Regions from separate parts of the Sporolactobacillus sp. KGMB 08714 genome, predicted to be linked through region 3. Evidence: riboswitches for the same ligand, from Rfam matches in the RefSeq annotation. Region 3 holds a riboswitch; each other region holds the start of a gene.
What was found. Region 3 has a riboswitch for S-adenosylmethionine ahead of Q6A92_RS16265 (amino acid ABC transporter ATP-binding protein). Riboswitches for the same ligand answer to the same signal wherever they lie in the genome.
Positions count from the first base shown of each region.

Region 1: it holds a riboswitch for S-adenosylmethionine, as region 3 does, so the genes downstream of both, metE (5-methyltetrahydropteroyltriglutamate--homocysteine S-methyltransferase) here and Q6A92_RS16265 (amino acid ABC transporter ATP-binding protein) in region 3, are expected to answer to the same signal.
Region 2: it holds a riboswitch for S-adenosylmethionine, as region 3 does, so the genes downstream of both, Q6A92_RS13235 (amidohydrolase) here and Q6A92_RS16265 (amino acid ABC transporter ATP-binding protein) in region 3, are expected to answer to the same signal.

Region 1 covers NZ_JAUUBW010000067.1:121,732-127,816, forward strand. Annotated here, with positions in the region: gene Q6A92_RS18675 (DUF58 domain-containing protein) at 1-81, opposite strand, end outside; gene Q6A92_RS18680 (AAA family ATPase) at 78-1,040, opposite strand; gene Q6A92_RS18685 (hypothetical protein) at 1,581-1,763, opposite strand; gene Q6A92_RS18690 (globin-coupled sensor protein) at 2,047-3,333, opposite strand; SAM riboswitch class I at 3,643-3,759, shown strand; gene metE (5-methyltetrahydropteroyltriglutamate--homocysteine S-methyltransferase) at 3,881-6,085, shown strand, end outside.
Region 2 covers NZ_JAUUBW010000029.1:4,886-10,970, reverse strand. Annotated here, with positions in the region: gene Q6A92_RS13240 (ABC transporter ATP-binding protein/permease) at 1-176, shown strand, start outside; SAM riboswitch class I at 1,199-1,299, shown strand; gene Q6A92_RS13235 (amidohydrolase) at 1,450-2,601, shown strand; gene Q6A92_RS13230 (GNAT family N-acetyltransferase) at 2,846-3,262, shown strand; gene Q6A92_RS13225 (O-acetylhomoserine aminocarboxypropyltransferase/cysteine synthase family protein) at 3,479-4,789, shown strand; gene Q6A92_RS13220 (iron-containing alcohol dehydrogenase family protein) at 4,816-5,943, shown strand.
Region 3 covers NZ_JAUUBW010000045.1:3,967-10,051, forward strand. Annotated here, with positions in the region: gene Q6A92_RS16245 (uroporphyrinogen decarboxylase family protein) at 1-632, opposite strand, end outside; gene Q6A92_RS16250 (amino acid ABC transporter permease) at 659-1,351, opposite strand; gene Q6A92_RS16255 (amino acid ABC transporter permease) at 1,363-2,061, opposite strand; gene Q6A92_RS16260 (transporter substrate-binding domain-containing protein) at 2,150-2,989, opposite strand; gene Q6A92_RS16265 (amino acid ABC transporter ATP-binding protein) at 3,001-3,762, opposite strand; SAM riboswitch class I at 3,893-4,001, opposite strand; gene Q6A92_RS16270 (small acid-soluble spore protein H) at 4,192-4,374, opposite strand; gene Q6A92_RS16275 (ParB N-terminal domain-containing protein) at 4,596-4,967, opposite strand; gene Q6A92_RS16280 (YbaK/EbsC family protein) at 5,353-5,841, shown strand.

The DNA of each region.
Region 1 (6,085 bases), on a different contig from region 3:
GGCAAAAACAAGGAGTATGACCGCACACCGGCAGAACGCACTTTTTCTGAATGCGAGAAGACGATGGAGGCCGGTTTTCATTTAACCGATTCCTCACGCATGACCGGGACTCCGATTTTATCGATGATTTCATCGACAATCGCCAGTGCAGTCATGTTTTCATAGGAAGCCTCCTGTTCAAGCACCAGCCGGTGTCCAATGACAAACGGAGCCATGGCTTTGACATCGTCCGGAACGACGAAATCGCGCTGTTCGACGAAAGCGTATGCCTGAACGGCTTTCAGCAGACCCAGCGTTCCTCTCGGACTGACTCCGAGATAAACCATCGGATGTTCGCGCGTTGCCGTAACGATATCAAGAATATAATTTTTGATACTGTCCGAAACGAAAACCGAATCTGCACAGCGGCGCAGCTGCAGAATATCGGAAACCGTCAGAATCGAGCGGAGCTCTTTCAGAGGATCGCGGCCGGCCGTGCGGTTCAAAATGGCCAGCTCGTCTTTCCTGCTCGGATAGCCTATGGACAGCTTGATCAGGAAACGGTCCAGCTGAGCTTCGGGCAGAGTATAAGTTCCTTCGTACTCAATCGGATTCTGGGTGGCCATGACAAAAAAGAGGTCCGGGAGTTCCCGGGAAACACCGTCTACAGTCACACTGCCTTCCGCCATTCCTTCCAGAAGAGCGGATTGCGTCTTCGGAGACGTCCTGTTTATCTCATCCGCTAAAATGATATTGCCCATCAGCGGTCCCGGTCGGAATTCAAATTGCAGAGTTTTTTGATTATACAGGGAGAGGCCGGTAATATCGGAGGGCAGAAGATCGGGCGTAAACTGAATCCGTTTGAATTCCGCCCCGATTGTCCGGGCGATGGCACGGACGAGGAGCGTTTTGCCCACACCCGGAATATCTTCAATCAGAACATGTCCCCCGGCAAGCATGGCAACCGTGATCAGTTTAATGATTTTCCTCTTGCCGACTACGACGGTTTCAACATGATCGATCATATCAGCGATTAGTTGATGTTCAGCGCCATGGTTCATTTTTTTCCCCGCTTTGTTCTGATTATTTCAACCATTTCAATTCTATTGTACAGACTTTCCGGCCGTAATTCCATTCGGGGCTCCTCAGAACGCCGGCGGGGCACAGACCGGGCGACAGGTTTAAATACTTTATATGGATTCTTCAGCCCATTTTCCTGCTGTATCGCCAAATAATGAGGATCGGCTTTTCCTGAGACTGTCAGTCTCTCGAACGGCAGAGAGCATTTCCGCGATTAATAAACTCGCACAACGATTTGACAGATCAGGTGCCGCGGAATCGGGCGCAATGATCGATAAACGGCTACTGATGACCGATAAACTCCCGATGACGACCGATAAACCCGGCACAACGGACGATAAACTCCCGGCGACGGCCGATAAAATCGGGCCACACCAGTTGATAAGACCCCGGCCGCGGTTGATCCATCAATCAGGGATGATCTTGCCGTTCTGATTATTCACACTTATTGGTCCGTTTGCTGCTGATTTTTTGACTGTTTCTGTCGATTTTCCGCCGGCTGCTTGATAGGAACGAAACTTTCAATAGCCCCGCTGACCTTTTTGGAAACGCTCCTTTTTGGGCAACTTTAACCGGAAGGACGTTTCCCGGTGATTTTGGCTGCGATTTACAGGAATCCGCGGGCGGTCAGGAGAAAAAGAGCAGACATTTCCGCCATGCAGCGCCTGCCCGTGCGGGATCTGCCGCTTTTTCAGCGGAATCAAGCGCCGTTCACCTGAACCATTCAAAAGAATAAACTGCCGCCTGTGCCAAGCGATCGCTTTTCGGAAAAATCGCCGGTGTTTTCGCGCCGCAGCCCGACTGGATGCATGAGTTGAGAAGATGCCCATTATACTTTATAAAACTGTCGCCGCCCGGTCCGTCGGACATAGCCGTTTAAAAAAGCCGATATTCTTTCTTCCAGAAATAAAAGGAGGAAGCACGTCATATTTTTCGCGTGATTTCTCCCTTTTCGGTCCTGCCTGTCCATTGACGGACCAGCCTTTTTTACAGACTGTTTTTTAACTGATCCACCGAAACGGATAATGTATCGGTTCCCGTTCCCAATTTTTTCGTGATGCCGACAAGTTCATCCATACTTTTATTGATATCCTCGGAAAGCTTGCTGTTCCGGTCAACCGATGAAATGATGTCTCGGAATTTGTCGGCAGTCTGCTTCGATTCTTCCATTCCTTTTTCTATGATTCCCGTCGTTGCGTTCAGAGAACCGACAACGCGGGACGTGACGTTTACAGACTTGCCTATAAGATCGGAAATCTGCACCATGGCATGATTGGTTTCTTCAGCCAGTCTTTTTATCTCCTGTGAGACGACGGCAAATCCCTTGCCGTACTCTCCCGCCCTGGCCGCCTCGATTGCCGAATTCAGAGCCAGTATGTTCGTCTGCTCCGAAATTTCTTTAACGAGAACGGTCACGCGGCCGATGGCCTGTGACGATTCTTCCAGTTTTCCGACCATCCTGCCCATTTCTTTAATGGAGTGATTGGCCGCCGTAACCTGAGAAAAAAGCCGTTCCAGCTGGGCCTGTCCCGCGGAAGCCTGTGTTTTGGCAGTCTGTGTCTCCCGGCTGCTTTCGGCCGAAGACTCCCTGACGAGTTGAAAATGTCCGGACAAAGCGCTGACCGTCTCCCCGGTCTGATCCGTCAGAGCCGTCAGACTGTCGCTGACGTGCGCTATGGCCGATCGGAGATCTTCCCGGCCTACTTCATATTCCCTCTTCAGGTTCTGTGAGTATTCCAGATCGTAAGCTTCAAGAACAATCTGCTGCTCAAAGCTGATGATCTTATCAATCGCCCGGACCATTCGCTCGACAGCAGAAATATCGCCGACCGTTCGGAAAACGATCCGGCACAGGCTGCTCTGCAGATTTTGAAAAGCTCCCATGTAGTAAGACGGACTCAGAGCAATCGTATAATGTATTTTTCCGACCCTGAGCCGCCTTTCAAGAAAGGATTCATCAATGATTCCTGAAAAGAGTTCCATAACATGTGCCGCCAGCGTCCGGCTCAGCTTTTCAACGGTGCTGTGCTGGTCGATCATTTGTTTCAGCGGCTCGATTTCATAGACACTGCCGTAGAAATCTTTTGCGATGACATTGATCTCTTTCTGCACAAAAGGCCGCAAGAGCTTCAGCAGCTGCAAATCTTCATTTGTCAGATCAAGCATTCTCAGTTTTTCAAGCACCTTGCCGTCTTTGACCGTGACAGAGACTTTCACGGACTTTGCCCTCTCCAGCCAGTCATCAACCGCTTCCTCACCTTTTTTAAAAAACACCCGGTCTCCCCCGCTTCCGTTCGCTCTTTAGTCCATGATCGGCACGCTGATCCATTCAGAATAGGCCTCACGATGGATTTATCTACATTATAACAAAACCGGTTATAACGGAACCTGGTGACTTTTAACGGATTTTCAAACAAATGTAAGGGTGCATGCTTTCTTTTCGAACAAGTTTTCTTTAAAACGGCCGAAGAAATTTACTCTGGAGATCCATCTGCCGATATCAAACCGTATCGGCCGTTTGCATTTTCAATTGACGCGGGAAATGTTTCGTGCTAAAATTTCTTTAAACTTCATTATGAAAGACTCTTATTGAGAGTGGCGGAGGGACTGGCCCAGTGAAGCCCGGCAACCTTTCAGTGAATTTGAAAAAGGTGCCAATTCCAGCAAAACTTCGATCAGCGGGGTTTTGAGAAATAAGAGGGTGCGGATGATCATTCAGGCCTCTCTGCCAAAGCTGGAGAGGTCTTTAATTTTTCCGCTTTTTTATTTCCCGCTCATAGATAAGGCTTCTTTCAAAGAAAGGAAACGGGAGGATGAGAGTATGGCAGAAGTGCTGAGTTCCAATCTTGGCTATCCGAGAATCGGTGAAAAACGGGAATGGAAAAAGGCCCTGGAGCAATTCTGGGCCGGCAAAATTTCAAAAGACGTCTTTCTTGCGACGGTTAAAAAGCTTCGCCTGAGTTATCTGAAAAAGCAAAAGGACCTGGGTGTAGATCTGATACCGGTCGGTGATTTCAGCCTTTACGATCACGTGCTTGATACGGCCGTATTATTCGGCCTGATTCCCGATCGCTTCAACAAGGGAGATAAAAAGATTCCGCTCGAAACCTATTTTTCTATTGCCCGCGGAGACAAAGAAGCAGAAGCTTCGGAAATGACAAAATGGTTCAATACCAATTATCACTATATTGTCCCTGAAATCAGCAATAAAACACGGCCTTTCATCACCGAAAACCGCCTGCTTACTCTGTTCAACGAAGCAAAAAACGAGCTCGATATTATCGCTAAGCCGGTGATTGTCGGTCCGGTCACTCTGCTCCGGCTGTCCAAGGGTTATGATCGCGATCATTTCAGGCCGCTTCTTGAATCACTGATCCCGCTGTACGTCCGGGTATTTAATGAACTGAAAGATGCCGGAGCCGAATGGGTGCAGATCGATGAACCGGTATTAGTCGGAACGCTGTCTCAGGAAGATCTGGAAGTATTCCGGGAAACGTATCGCTCGATCAGAAACGGTGTCCGCGGATTAAAGCTGCTCCTTCAGACTTATTTTGAAGCCATCGACGGCTACGAAGAAATCATCAAACTGCCGGTCGACGGCATCGGCCTCGATTTTGTTGACGGCAGAGAGGCGAACCTCAGCCTGCTTCAGACTGCCGGATTTCCGAAAGACAAAGTACTCGCGGCCGGCGTGATTGACGGACGCAACGTCTGGAAAACCGATCTGGCCGCGACGTTCGACCTTCTTTCCAAGCTGCTCGGTTACGTCGGCGGAAAAGATAAACTGTTTGTCTCACCGTCATCCAGCCTGCTGCATGTTCCTGTGACCGTCAGGAATGAAGCATCGCTCGATCCGCTATTAAAAAATGCGCTTTCGTTCGCCGATGAAAAACTGACGGAAACGGTCACACTTGTCAAAGGACTGAATTCGGGAAAAGCGGCAATCGAAGCAGACATCAGGAAAAGCCGGGACGACCTGCAGGCGCTGCAGCAGTCCGATCACCGCAACAACAAGAATGTACAGAGAGAACTGCGGCATCTCGGATCCGAATTGCCGTCGCGCCCGGGATCGTTCAGGCTGCGCCGGCAGATTCAGAAAGACGCTTTTCAACTTCCGATCCTTCCGACAACGACGATCGGAAGCTTCCCTCAGACCCCGGAGGTCCGACAGGCACGGCGCAATCTGCGCAAGGGCGAGTGGTCGGAAGAACAGTACAATCAATTTATCAAAGACGAAACAGGCAAATGGATTAAAATTCAGGAAAACATCGGCGTCGATGTGCTTGTCCACGGAGAATTCGAACGGAACGACATGGTGGAATATTTCGGCGAAAAACTGGCGGGATTCGCCTTTACACGCTTCGGATGGGTGCAGTCCTACGGCTCGCGCTGCGTCAAGCCGCCGCTGATTTTCGGCGACGTTGCCTGGCAAAAACCGATAACGGTAAAAGAAAGCGCCTATGCCCAGTCGCTCACCAAACTGCCGGTTAAAGGCATGCTTACCGGTCCGGTTACTATCTACAACTGGTCCTTCGTCCGCAACGACATCAGTCAGGCCGATGTCTTCAACCAGATCGCGCTGGCACTGAAGAAAGAAGTGCACGCGCTTGAAGAAGCGGACATCCGCATGATTCAGGTGGATGAACCTGCGCTGCGCGAAGGCCTGCCGCTTAAGGAAAAGAAAAAAGCCGGGTATCTGCACGATGCGGTTTACGCGTTCCGGCTCGCCACTTCGTTCGTCAACAACGATACACAGGTCCACACCCATATGTGTTACTCGGAATTTGACGAAATCATTGAAGCCATTGATGCGCTCGATACCGATGTCATTTCGATCGAGGCCGCGCGCAGCCATGGCGAAATCATCTCGACCTTTGAAGATTTTAAATATGAAAAAGGAATCGGCCTCGGCGTTTACGACATCCACAGCCCGCGCATTCCAAGCGTCGATGAAATAAAATCCTATGCGGAACGCGCACTGCAGGTGCTTGATCCGAAACTGTTCTGGATCAACCCGGACTGCGGC
Region 2 (6,085 bases), on a different contig from region 3:
TCCCGGCCAATATCATACTCTATAATTTGACATCCTTGAAAAATGTAGCTCAGCTAAATCCTTTGCATGCCGCGGCTCTCGTTGTCATTAGCATCGTACTGACATTGATCGGCGGATTGATTCCCGCCAAAATGGCAGCCAGAAGAGATCCGGTTGAAGCGCTGCGCAGCGAATGATCCGTGTCATCGGATGCCCTTTGATTTTGGGCGAATGGAAATAAAAGGCTCTGACCCGGGGCCCTTTTAATATACGGCATACGGCCGATCGATCAGATTTAACGCATCACTTCAAGGAGGTAATCATTGAAAGTAACGAGTATAATTGCGGAATCGACGGATGATTAATAGATTAGGGCATCGAAAAGTCACTGTGTCAATTAAGCCGGTTATTCAGATGCTTGAACAACTGCATCAAAAAAACCGGTAAATTTAATTAAATTTTAAGAAACAGGTCCTATTATAAAAGATGAACAAAATGTAACTCTCCCAAAAATAGACCTTTAGGGGTCTGTTTTTGATTTTACGAATTATTTATAGACCCGTTATATTCGGGTAATATTCATTTGATAAGATACAGATGCTTGCTTATAGCATGACTTACCCTGTATCGATTATCCAAAACCCATTTAAGCCTGAAGCAGGGCTTATTTTTTTATCCAGCAGAAAAGATCGTCCATTTTTGTTGCTGGCTGTTTTGAATCGCTTGTCCGGGGACTGGCATCGCTGTAAGTGATCCTGTGAAAATAATTGGAAAGTTCCGTTCCGATTTTTTGAAGAAGAGGATGACAAGAAAGTATATGCACTCGGCAAAAGGAGCAGAGAAGCGATTGTAATCTATGCCCGGTGACGATTAAGAAATACGGAAGATTTGAATAACCGGGAAGGAAAAGTCGTTGCGGAAAATCAAACGATGAACAGGTCATCGGCTTTTAACTAAGCAATTTGCTGAATTCCGCGGGGAGAAAACGTTTAGAAGAGCAGCATCTATGAGCGGGATTCATTTTTGGGCCTTTGGGCCGCGTCCTTCCTGCTAAACCGGGCCTGTTGTTTCTCCTGGTCATCATCATTGACATACCGCGAATGTGAATTATAATTTAGTTAATGATCAGGGCGACAGGGTGACAGACGTTCGGAATATGTCCTGGCGTTATCAGGTAGAAACAGTTGTAAAGATCTGTTTTTTAAATAAATAGCAAAAGTTCTTATCAAGAGTGGCGGAGGGACTGGCCCAATGAAACCCGACAACCAGCACGTTGTGCATGGTGTCAATTCCAGCAGATTCAATTCTGGCAGATAAGAGAACACGGCCAAGGGCTGCTTTTCTGATTCTGCGGAAAGCAGCCTTTTTTGTATGCACGTGATCTCTGTTCAATCCGCAGCGGTGCGATCAAAAAGGTCTGATTAACAAATTGAATGGCAGAAGGGAAAATACGATGAAAGGTATGATTGCATGGCAAAATTAACGGATAGTCAGCTCGAATCGGTACTGATTAAGTACCGTCATCACTTCCATGAGTATCCGGAGTTGGCTGACAATGAATTTAAAACGACTGAGAAGATTAAGGAGATTTTGACCCGTTGGAATATTAAAATCTTATCGACTCATTTGAAAACCGGCGTTTTCGCCGAAATAGGTCTAAAGGACGGCCCCACGCTTGGCCTGCGTGCCGATATTGATGCGTTGCCGATCCAGGAAGAATCCGGCGTTCCATTTCATTCAAAAGTTCCCGGCAAAATGCATGCCTGCGGCCATGATACGCATATTGCTTCATTGCTGGGCGGTGCTTATCTGATTAAGCAGCGGGAAGCAGAACTGCCCGGAAAAGTCCGTCTGCTTTTCCAACCCTCTGAGGAAGCTAATGAAGGTGCTTTGCAGGTGATTAATGACGGTCAGCTTGACGGTGTTGATGCCATCATCGGTTTTCACAATACACCCAATCAACCGATAGGACGTGTCGGATTGAAGCCGGGTATTGCCAGCGGCGCCATTGATAAATTCAAAGTGACGCTGACCGGTATTGGCGCCCACGCTTCCGCACCGCAAAACGGCCGTGATCCGATCGTTGCTTTAGGCGCGGAAATCGGTGCCCTTCAATCGATTATCAGCCGCAATATCAATGCTTTGTCCGGCGGTGTTTTGAGTATTACGCATGTTACCGCCGGAAATACATGGAATATTTTACCGGAAACTGCTTTTTTTGAGGGGACCGTTCGGACCGCGAATAAAGAAGTGCGCGAGACGATAAAAAAACGATTTCCGCAAATAGTCGATGCCACCGCTAAAGCCTATGGAGTGACTGCGGACATTGACTGGTATACCGGTGATCCGTCCGTCGTTAACGATCCCGGACTAACGGCCATTGTCCGGGATGAAACTAGCAAATTTACGGATACATATGAATTAACTCCCGGTTTAGGAAGTGATGACTTTGCCTGTTTCCAGGAGCATGTCCCGGGCGTTTATGTGGATATCGGCAACGGCGGTCATGTCAGTGTCCACAACCCGCGATTTACTGCCGACGACGGTCTCCTGATCTACGGGGCTCGTTTTTTTGAAAGAAATAGTTTCAGATTATTACACGAACTGTCTAACAGCAAATGAATCAATGATCTCCTATCATTGCATCGTCTGACGTCCGCCAGATCGGACAGGTCTGAAAGGTGCGGGCCAGCAGGCCGGATAACCTATCGTTTTTTGAATGAGAAGTTCCAGGGAAAGGCCGGCGTTGCCGGGCCATTGGCACCAAAAATACGGATGATTCGCCGGCGTGTTTGTTACGCTCACGGACACTGGCAAGGGCAAAACGGAAAAAATAAGTTTGAATCAGTTTGGAGCTGGAAAGAGTATGGACATTCGAGAGATGGTTCCCGGGGACTATGAGGGCGCCTATGATTTGTGGTCGAGGGTACCGGGAATGAATTTAAGATCCCTGGATAACAGTTACGAAGGTATTGCCCGGATAATCCGGAAAAATCCGGAGACTTGTTTTGTCGCCGTGGAAAACGGCCGGATCGTCGGCACGATTCTCGGCGGGACGGACGGCCGCAAGGGCTTTATTTACCATACGGCAGTCGATCCCGTCTATCGGGGGAGAAGAATCGGCACTCTTTTAATTGATCGTGTCTGTGAAAATTTTAGAAAAGAGAAGATCACAAAGATCGGACTGTTTGTTGTGCTCGATAATGAAGACGGAAAAAGTTTCTGGAGAAAAAAAGGCTGGAATTTCCGGCCGGATATTGTGTACCTGGATAAGGATCTGTAGAAAGCACGGACCATGAAGACGGATCATTAACAAAAAGCAGAGCAATGAGCAATAAGGCTTTACCGCGCCTGCAGTTGTTTTTCGGGAAAAGCAGCGGGGCAATCGCTCATTCGGTTGTCTCAATTGATTGGCCCGCAAACACCGGATGAATCGATTGTCAAGTTCGGATAAACTTCAGTTCATTATATGGCCGTATCAGCAGAGGGGGCACTTTGGATGCCGGAGGAAAAACCAGAAAGATTCGACACTTTGAAAATACATGCGGGATATGATCCGAAAGAACATAACTATGCCTCATCGGTTCCGATTTACCAGACGGCAGCTTTTGGTTTTGGCGATTCGGACCGGGCAGCACGGCTTGTTAATTTTAAGGAAAAAGGGTTCAGTTATTCCCGGGTAAGCAACCCAACTGTCGCCGTTCTGGAAAAACGGATTGCAGGTCTTGACGGCGGTGCGGATGCAGTCGCCGTAGGTTCCGGAATGGCGGCCGTTTCCTATACCATTCTTAATCTGACTGAAGGCGGCGGCCGGATCGCGGCGGCCGCAAACATTTACGGTGCAAGTTTTGATGAGTTTCGCACGCTTTTTCCCAAATATGGTATTTATTTTGATTTTATTGATGACATCAATGACTGGAATCAGGTTGAATCCGCGATCAAGGAAGATACGAAAGCGATCTTTGTGGAAAGTGTGACCAATCCGGCAACAACTGTGGCGGATATAGCGGCTCTGGCCCAGCTGGCGCACAGGCACGGAATTCCCCTGGTCGTCGATAATACCTTCCCGACGCCCTGCCTTTTTAATCCGATCCGCTACGGCGCGGATCTTGTTGTTTATTCGTCGACTAAGGGGATCAGCGGGCATGGCGAAGTGATTTCCGGCCTGATTGTCGACGCAGGCAACTTTGATTTCGGCAATGGCAGGTTCAAACAGTTTGAAGAAAAAGAATTTATCCTCGGAAATGAGGAGGAACACATGCAGAGAAGCTTTGTCGAAGCTTTCGGCAATAAAGCTTTTGCCGCCCGGCTCCGGCTCAAATATCTCCGTCTGTTCGGCGCCGTGCTCGGTCCGTTTGAGGCTTATCTTGTCCTTCTCGGCATTGAGACTCTGTCGGAGAGACTGGACAAACAAGTTGCCAGCGCCAAAAAGATTGCGGAGTTTCTGACAGCCAATCCACATGTCAGAACCGTTCAGTACTCCGGCCTGCCGGATCATCCGCAGCATGAACTGGTAAAAAAATATTTTCCCAGAGGTGTGGGAGCCATCTTTGCATTTGACATGGACGGAACGGAGGAGCAGACAAAGAAAGTTCTGGATTCGGTAAAAATTTTCAGCTATCTGCCCAATGTCGGCGATGTACGCTCACTGATCGTAAATCCATGCCGGACAACGCATCGTGAGATCCCTTCTGCCTACAGGAGACGGGGCGGGCTGTCCGACACGGTGATCAGGCTCTCGATCGGTCTGGAAGATGCAGATGATCTGATCGCCGATCTCGATCAGGCGATCCGCACGGCATTTGCTTAAAAATGAATGAATTAGGAGGAAAGCCGATGGATCTTGGAAAAATTGTCAGAGGCGGTCCAAGCCGGTATATCTGCTCGAATGATGCGATCACTTACTTGGATGAAATGGCCGCGCCTTTTTCGTCGATACATATTGTTACGGGTAAAAACTCATTTGCGGCTTTTCAAAAGATCTATAAGAAAGAAGTCAGATGGCCGATTCATCGCTACGACGGCACATCCAGTCATGAGGATATGGATCGTCTGACCAATGAAATCGGACAGGCTGATTTAATCATCGGCATCGGCGGCGGCCGTGCTTTGGATACGGCTAAAGGGGTGAATCATCGGCTGCACTCGCAGTATATTTGCATCCCAACCGTACTCGGGACATGCTCGGCTTATACGCCGTTCGCAATTATCTATGATGCACAGCATGTTCACATTGGCCGGGATCATTTTGAGGAATCCGCTTATGCTGTGCTGGTCGATCTGTCCTTACTGATCGATTCGCCGAAAAATTATTATATCTCCGGCATCGGTGATACACTGGCCAAATGGTATGAAGCGGAATCGATTCGAAAGGATGAGACACAGACGGCGGATCCTTTCGTTTCACTGGGACTCGATGCGGCACTGGATACGAAAAAACTGCTGCTTCGTTATGCGGGGGAAGCGGTGGCAAGCCTTGAAGCGCACCGGATCAGTCCGGCTTTCCGCGTTGTTTCCGATGTCATCGTCGGTCTGTCCGGAACAGTCGGCAGTTTCGCCCGTGATTTTGGCCGTGCTTCCGGAGCCCATGCGATTCATAATGCCATGAGCAAGATCCCGGAGACAAACCGCCTGCCGCACGGAGTCAAGGTTGCTTATGGCCTGCTCGTTCTCCTGTTGACCGAGGGCAATGAAGCGGAAGTACGGAAACTCCTGCCTTTCTATAAGCAGATCGGTCTCAGCTATTCGCTCAATCAGTTCGGCATGAACGATGTCAATCAAGCGAAAGAAACCCTGGCACAAGAATGTGTCGGGACAGAAACCGGATTTTATTTTGTGTTTAAGAAGATCAGTGTCGATTTTATCCTGAGTGCGATCAACAAGGTTGAATTGATGGCTGCCGAGACAGATCGGGACGAACAGTCTGTATGCCCGATTGTCGATAAGGCGGGCGGGGCTGACTGAAGCATAGATTCCTGATAGAAGCAGCCAAATCGTGTTGTCTCTTGCATACTGCTATACGACCGGCAGGTGGTGCTTTCTGCCTGTTTAGTGAAATTGAAAACGATGCCAAATGAACTCGCAACCAAATTGTTGGCAAATTTCA
Region 3 (6,085 bases):
ATCACTTTCAAGTCGTAAGGCACACCGAATTCTTTGTATTCGTCCTCCGTGAACAGATCTTTGGTCGCAGATTTCGTGGCAAAGAAAAATCCGCTGACACCGGCTTCAATGTTGGCTTTAACAAAATTGATCGTCGTTTCCGTAATCACATCGAGCGCCTGTTTGACAACTGCGGGATTTTCCTTAATATCAAGGAACAGCCGGTCTCCCGCCAGTTTATGGGCGGTCGTCAGTGGGCTGAAAATCGTCTGGACAAACGGGAATTCTCTCTTCGCCAGTTTGCTGACATGCTGGGAAAGCTGCAGCTGCTTTCCATACGTTCCGTAAATGGCAGGAAGCACTTCAAGCCTTTTCCAGTCGTCGGCCGACTCAATTGCATAACGTCTGACAGTGGGCGGTTGGTTAATTTTGTTAAAATATTCAATTTCGACGCCCCAGTCTTCCACTCCGTATAAACCGAACGGAGCCAGTTTAATAAAATCAAAATCATATTTTCTGGCATATGCCACTTGTTTCTCAGCCAGCAGTTTTGGATTCTGATCATAAGCGGAAAAATGCATCCATAAATTTACGGGAATACGGTCCACATCTTCAAAGTTTAACGCGGCTTTAATACGTTCGAATCGGTTCATGCTCTTGTCCTCCCTTTTATAAGAAATCAGGCTTCTTTTCTTAACGTTTTTTCATATTTTCTGAAAACAACAGTCAGGAACACGCATAGCAGCCAATAAACGGCAGCGGCTGCGGCATAAGATTCCAGATAGCGAAAGTTTAACGCGGATTCAAGTTTTGCTTTCGCCAATATATCGACAACGGAAACCATGAAAGCCAAAGACAGAGACTTTATAATCGATAGGTATGAGTTTAAAAAGTTGGGCAGTGCTTCAATGACGGCCTGCGGGACGACAATTCTTCTTAAGGTCTGAACGGAGCTGAATCCGAGGGATTGGGCGGCTTCTATCTGTCCGTAGCTGACCGCCATAAATGCTCCTCGTATGATTTCCGACTGAAAAGCCGAAAAACAGATGGAATAAGAGACAATCACCGTAATGACCGGATTAAATTGATTGGGATCGAACCTAAGATTCAACAATTCCGCAAAATAAAGAAAAATTTTCGGCAGGCCGTAGTACGCTAAATATAATTGGACAAGCAGCGGCGTTCCTCTTAAAAAAGAAATGCACACGGCTGTGACCCGGGACAGGACAGGGACCTTATATTGATCAATGAGCGACAAAATGCCTCCGATCAGGATTGCGAAAAATAAAATCAAAAGTGCAAGCCCTAATGTATAAGGGACAATAGTCAATATCCCTGAAAAGTCCTGAAAAAAGATGTTGGGTTCGAACAAGACTTTTCTCCTTATCGTTTTATTCCGTTTTCCAGATGATACTTTGCCGTTCTGGCTTCAAAAAAATTGATAAACCTGTCCGCTAGATAAGAAATGGCCCAATAGATTAAGGCGACGGTCAGAAAGACTTCAATCTGCCTTGAGCCGAAATCGTTGGAGATCAGATTATTTGCCGTACCCATAATGTCGACCACGCCGATAATGAATAAGATGGATGTATCCTGGATCAAATAAATCAAAGCATTTCCCAAACCCGGCAATGCGATCGGCAGAACCTGGGGGAATATGATCCGGATTTGTGTCTGAAAAGGCGTAAAACCGAGACTGTCAGCGGCCTCTTTCTGCCCCTTATCGACGGCCAGATAGGCAGGCCTGAGAATTTCCGAAAGATAGGCGCCGTAATGAAAGACAAGGGTCACTATGGCAAAAAATATGCCGCTCCAATAATTGATGTTCATGCCGATTAAAGACAGGACAACCGGCAGCCCGTAATAAACAAGAAGCATCTGAAGCAGAATAGGCGTGCTTCTTGTGAAAGAAATATATAGTTCCATCAGAGGACTGAAAAATTTGACTTTTTTAATTCGGATACCTGTGACAAGTATGCTTAATAATAATCCGATTAACCCGGAACAGACAATAACGGCGAGCGTTAATGGAAGGGCGTCAATAAAACCGGGCAGTATTTTGATCATGTAGCCAATATCCATCTTCGCTTGTATCCCTTCTGAAGCTGTGAGAATGTTCAATAAAATAGTGACAGATTTCCGTTACCTATTGCAATGTAATTCGATACAATTAGTTGGTTATTTTGTATTGAAAAACATCTTCTCCGTAATACTTCTTCGACAGTGCGGAAAGCGTCCCATCGCTCTTCAGCTGCTTTAAGGCTGAATCAACGGCTTCTTTAAGCTTTTCGTTCTTTTTCGAGAGCAGGAAGTAGGTCGGGATTACTTTTACCGGGGCAGAAGTATGAATCTTTAAGTTCAGTTGTTTAATAATCTGAGCCTCACCCAGATTGGACGGAAGAACCGAGGCGTCATATTTTCCGGCAGCTACTTCTTTAAGCCGGTCGGCTGTCGAAAGGCCGGTGTCCGATGTCGGAATGTCGATTTTTTTCGAAGGATTCTGAGTATTGTAGGCCGTTAAAATATTGTATATGCCCCCGTTGGCGTCGACCGGAGCGATTTTTTTGCCGACCAGATCCGAAAAGTTCGTAATGGATTGATTGGCGTCATTCGTATAAATTTTGATCAAGCTTGCTCCGTCGCTTTCATTCGGAATCAGATACTTTTGTTCACGCACGGAATTTTTAAAAAATCCTTCGGCAATCAAATCGTATTTGCCTGTATCGAGGCCGATCTGCTGAGCGTTCGAAGAGACGCTTTGAATATTGAAACTGTAGTCTTTCAGCTTTGTATCGATTTTTCTTAATATCTCAACCTCATAGCCTGTCAGTTTTCCGTTTTCCGTATAGCTCAGCGGTTTTTCGGCCGTCGGGACGGCAATTTGAACGGTTTTTACGCTGGACGACTTCGATGAAGATGAGGACTGGTTTGCGCCGGATGAACTGTTCGAACAAGCGCCCAGTGTAAATAAAAGGATGAAAACAAGTACGGCGGCTGAAATCTTTTTCATTGTTCTTCCACTCACTTTGCTGTTATAATTTTTTTGTAGCTGTTGTTAAAATGACTGAGAAATTCCCGGGTCCTTTTTTCTTTAGAATGGTTGAAAATCTGAGAAGGCGGCCCTTCTTCAACGATTTTCCCCTGATCCATAAACACGACCTTTGTCGAAATGGTCCGGGCAAAGGCCATTTCGTGAGTAACAAGCAGAATCGTCACGCCCGAATTTGCAATACTATCAATCACGTTTAATACTTCGCCGACCAGTTCCGGATCAAGCGCCGACGTCGGTTCGTCGAAAAGAATGATTTCCGGTTCCATTGCCAGGGCTCTGGCAATGCTGACTCTCTGCTGCTGGCCGCCGGAAAGCTGGGAAGGATAGGCGTCCAGTTTGTCGGCGAGCCCGACTCTGTTTAATTCTTCCAGACTCCTTTCATAAGCGGCTTTTTTACTTTTTTTCCGGACAACGATCTGTGCTTCCATGACGTTTTCAATGGCTGTTTTGTTTTTAAATAGATTGTACTGCTGAAAAACCATTGCCGTTTTTCTTCGGAGCCGAAGAATGTCCTTTTTTTTGACGGACCGGCAGTTCAGCTGGAAATCTGTGAAGGCGATTTCTCCTTCGTCGGGTTTTTCCAGATAATTGACGCATCTCAGCAAGGTCGTTTTGCCGGTGCCGCTCGGACCGATAATGGTCACGACGTCGCCTTTGTTAATGTCTAAATCGATGCCCTTCAGGACTTCATGATCGTTGAACGACTTATGGATGTTTTTCAATGCCAGCATCGTGCGGTTCACCTCCTTTTCCGATTTTTTCTGTCTGAAGTGAATTGCTGCCATCCGCCTCCTTTAACTCATTTGTAATTTAAAATTAAAAAACAAGCCGTCAAGATGAAGAAGGCCTGCTTTTTATTCCTTCTCATCTTCTGAACACGGATCCGTGCTCCTGGAATTAACACCATACACAATCATGTGCTGGTTGTCGGGTTTCATAGGGCCAGTCCCTCCGCCGCTCTGGATAAGAATTCACTTTATTAATTTGTTGATTAATATCATACCACTGGCCGCCGTTATGTCAATACACATTCATACTAAAAATATGTGTTTTATTTGTCTTTTGGACCGACAAATGTTAAAAGGCATTCGGCAGGAAGCCGGCCTGCAGGGTTTCTATAACTTTCCGCAGCCAAAATCGCGGCGGCGGGTGCTTTTCATTTATTCATGTTCCTGCAGGTTTGCGACAGAAACTTCACGCTCATTTCCCGGATTGTCAAGCGGATAAATCCGGGCGGTCTGCATGCTCTCATCGACGTGCTGAATATAAACGGGGGTCCCGTTATGAGTCACATTCACCATAATCGGCGACCCGGCAATTTCCTGAGCCCGCTGTGCGTCCATCCTCATACCTCCTTTTGATGATTACAGGAATTACTATTTGCCGGCACCGATGGAATTATTCTTCCTAAGAGAGGCTGTCATTGTAATAAGGAACGGAAAATGAGTCTGTCCAGGCTGAAAATAATTATCTCGGCCGCACAGAAAAAAGCGAAGCATATTTCAGCTCCGTTTTTTCAGATCGGGAACGACGGACTGCCTTTTTCCCGCGTTTCCGATACGGATCACACCTCCTTGTAGATCTGAACTTCCTTTATTTCGGGGATCATACTGTAGGCGGTGAGTCTGTGCTGGCCGTCGTAGAGGCCCAGATTTTTATTAACAATCATCGGCGGCATCGTTCCGCCCTTTTTTATATACTCGATCATTTTCTGAATGCTGTCGGTATGATAACCATCATAGTTTTCCGGGTGCTCCTCCCATTCTTTAAAGGTCAGGAGATTTCGTCCGTTGCTGCTGAACGGGCAGGGCACTTCATACAATGTTTCTTTGGCTACTGCAGTTAAAATGAATCGATGGGCATCCGTCCCAAAGTCGTCATTTTCAATGTCGCTGTACTTGCCGCAGATTTCTTTTCCTGTGTAATACGTTGTCATGATACCGTCCCTTCTCGGCTAGTCAAAAATTTTTATCACGATAAAGCGGACACTGATTATACACTTAATTTATTATATATCCCGGCAATTTGCAAAAGGGGATGCTGATCCGAAAAATTTTGAATTTTGTACGAAACATGTCTCGGATCTCCCGGAATTTTTCTCAGGAGCCGCCGCTTTTTTCGAATTTGAAGGCCGGCGGGTCCTGCCGGCCAAATGATTGGGAATAAATATAAAATAACGGCTGTCTCAAATTCTGCCAGCCGGCTTTTATTGACAGGGTCAGTGAATTTGTTAGACTGTTCATTAAGCAAAAAATTTACATAGGATGCAGGCAAACCTGCAGGATACGCCAAAACTATTGATTGGATAAGGAGGACGGGCCATGTCTGTTGATGATGTCAGATCCTATTTCCGACAATTCGGCCGGGACAAGGATATTATTGAGTTGGAAGACTCCAGTGCGACTGTAAACCTGGCGGCCGAACATCTTCATGTCGAACCGGAACGTATCGCTAAAACACTCGCTTTTCGCGGAGAAAATAAGGAAGGCGCCATGCTCGTTGTTATGGCCGGTGATGGGAAAATCGACAACAAAAAATTCCGTGGCACTTTCGGTTTCAAGGCGCACATGCTGTCTTCGGATGAAACATTAGAATTGATCGGCCATGCCGTCGGCGGTGTCTGCCCGTTCGGACTGAAGAATGAGTGGCCGGTATTTATGGACGAGTCGCTGAAACGGTTCGAAACTGTGTTCCCTGCGTGCGGCAGCGGCAATTCGGCGATTGAGCTGAAAATCGACGAGCTGTATACCTTCGGCCGGGCGAAAAAGTGGGTGGACGTCTGCAAGGGCTGGCAGGAAGATGCTGAATAACTGACACGGAGAGCAAAGAGGACGTACGGATCCGGCAAAGGGACAGACTGGTGAATGTGCAGGGTGAACGGATCGGCCACCGCTGACTGCGCTTTCTCATTTTGCGCAGGTCCTCTGTATGAAAAGAAAAGCCTGTGCCGAAAAGAAGGGCCTTCCGGCTTTTTACTGAGTTTTAAGCGTTTCCGGGCGATCCATTTCTGAACTTTCCGGAATTCAATCAGTAAATGACTTCCAACTGTACTTT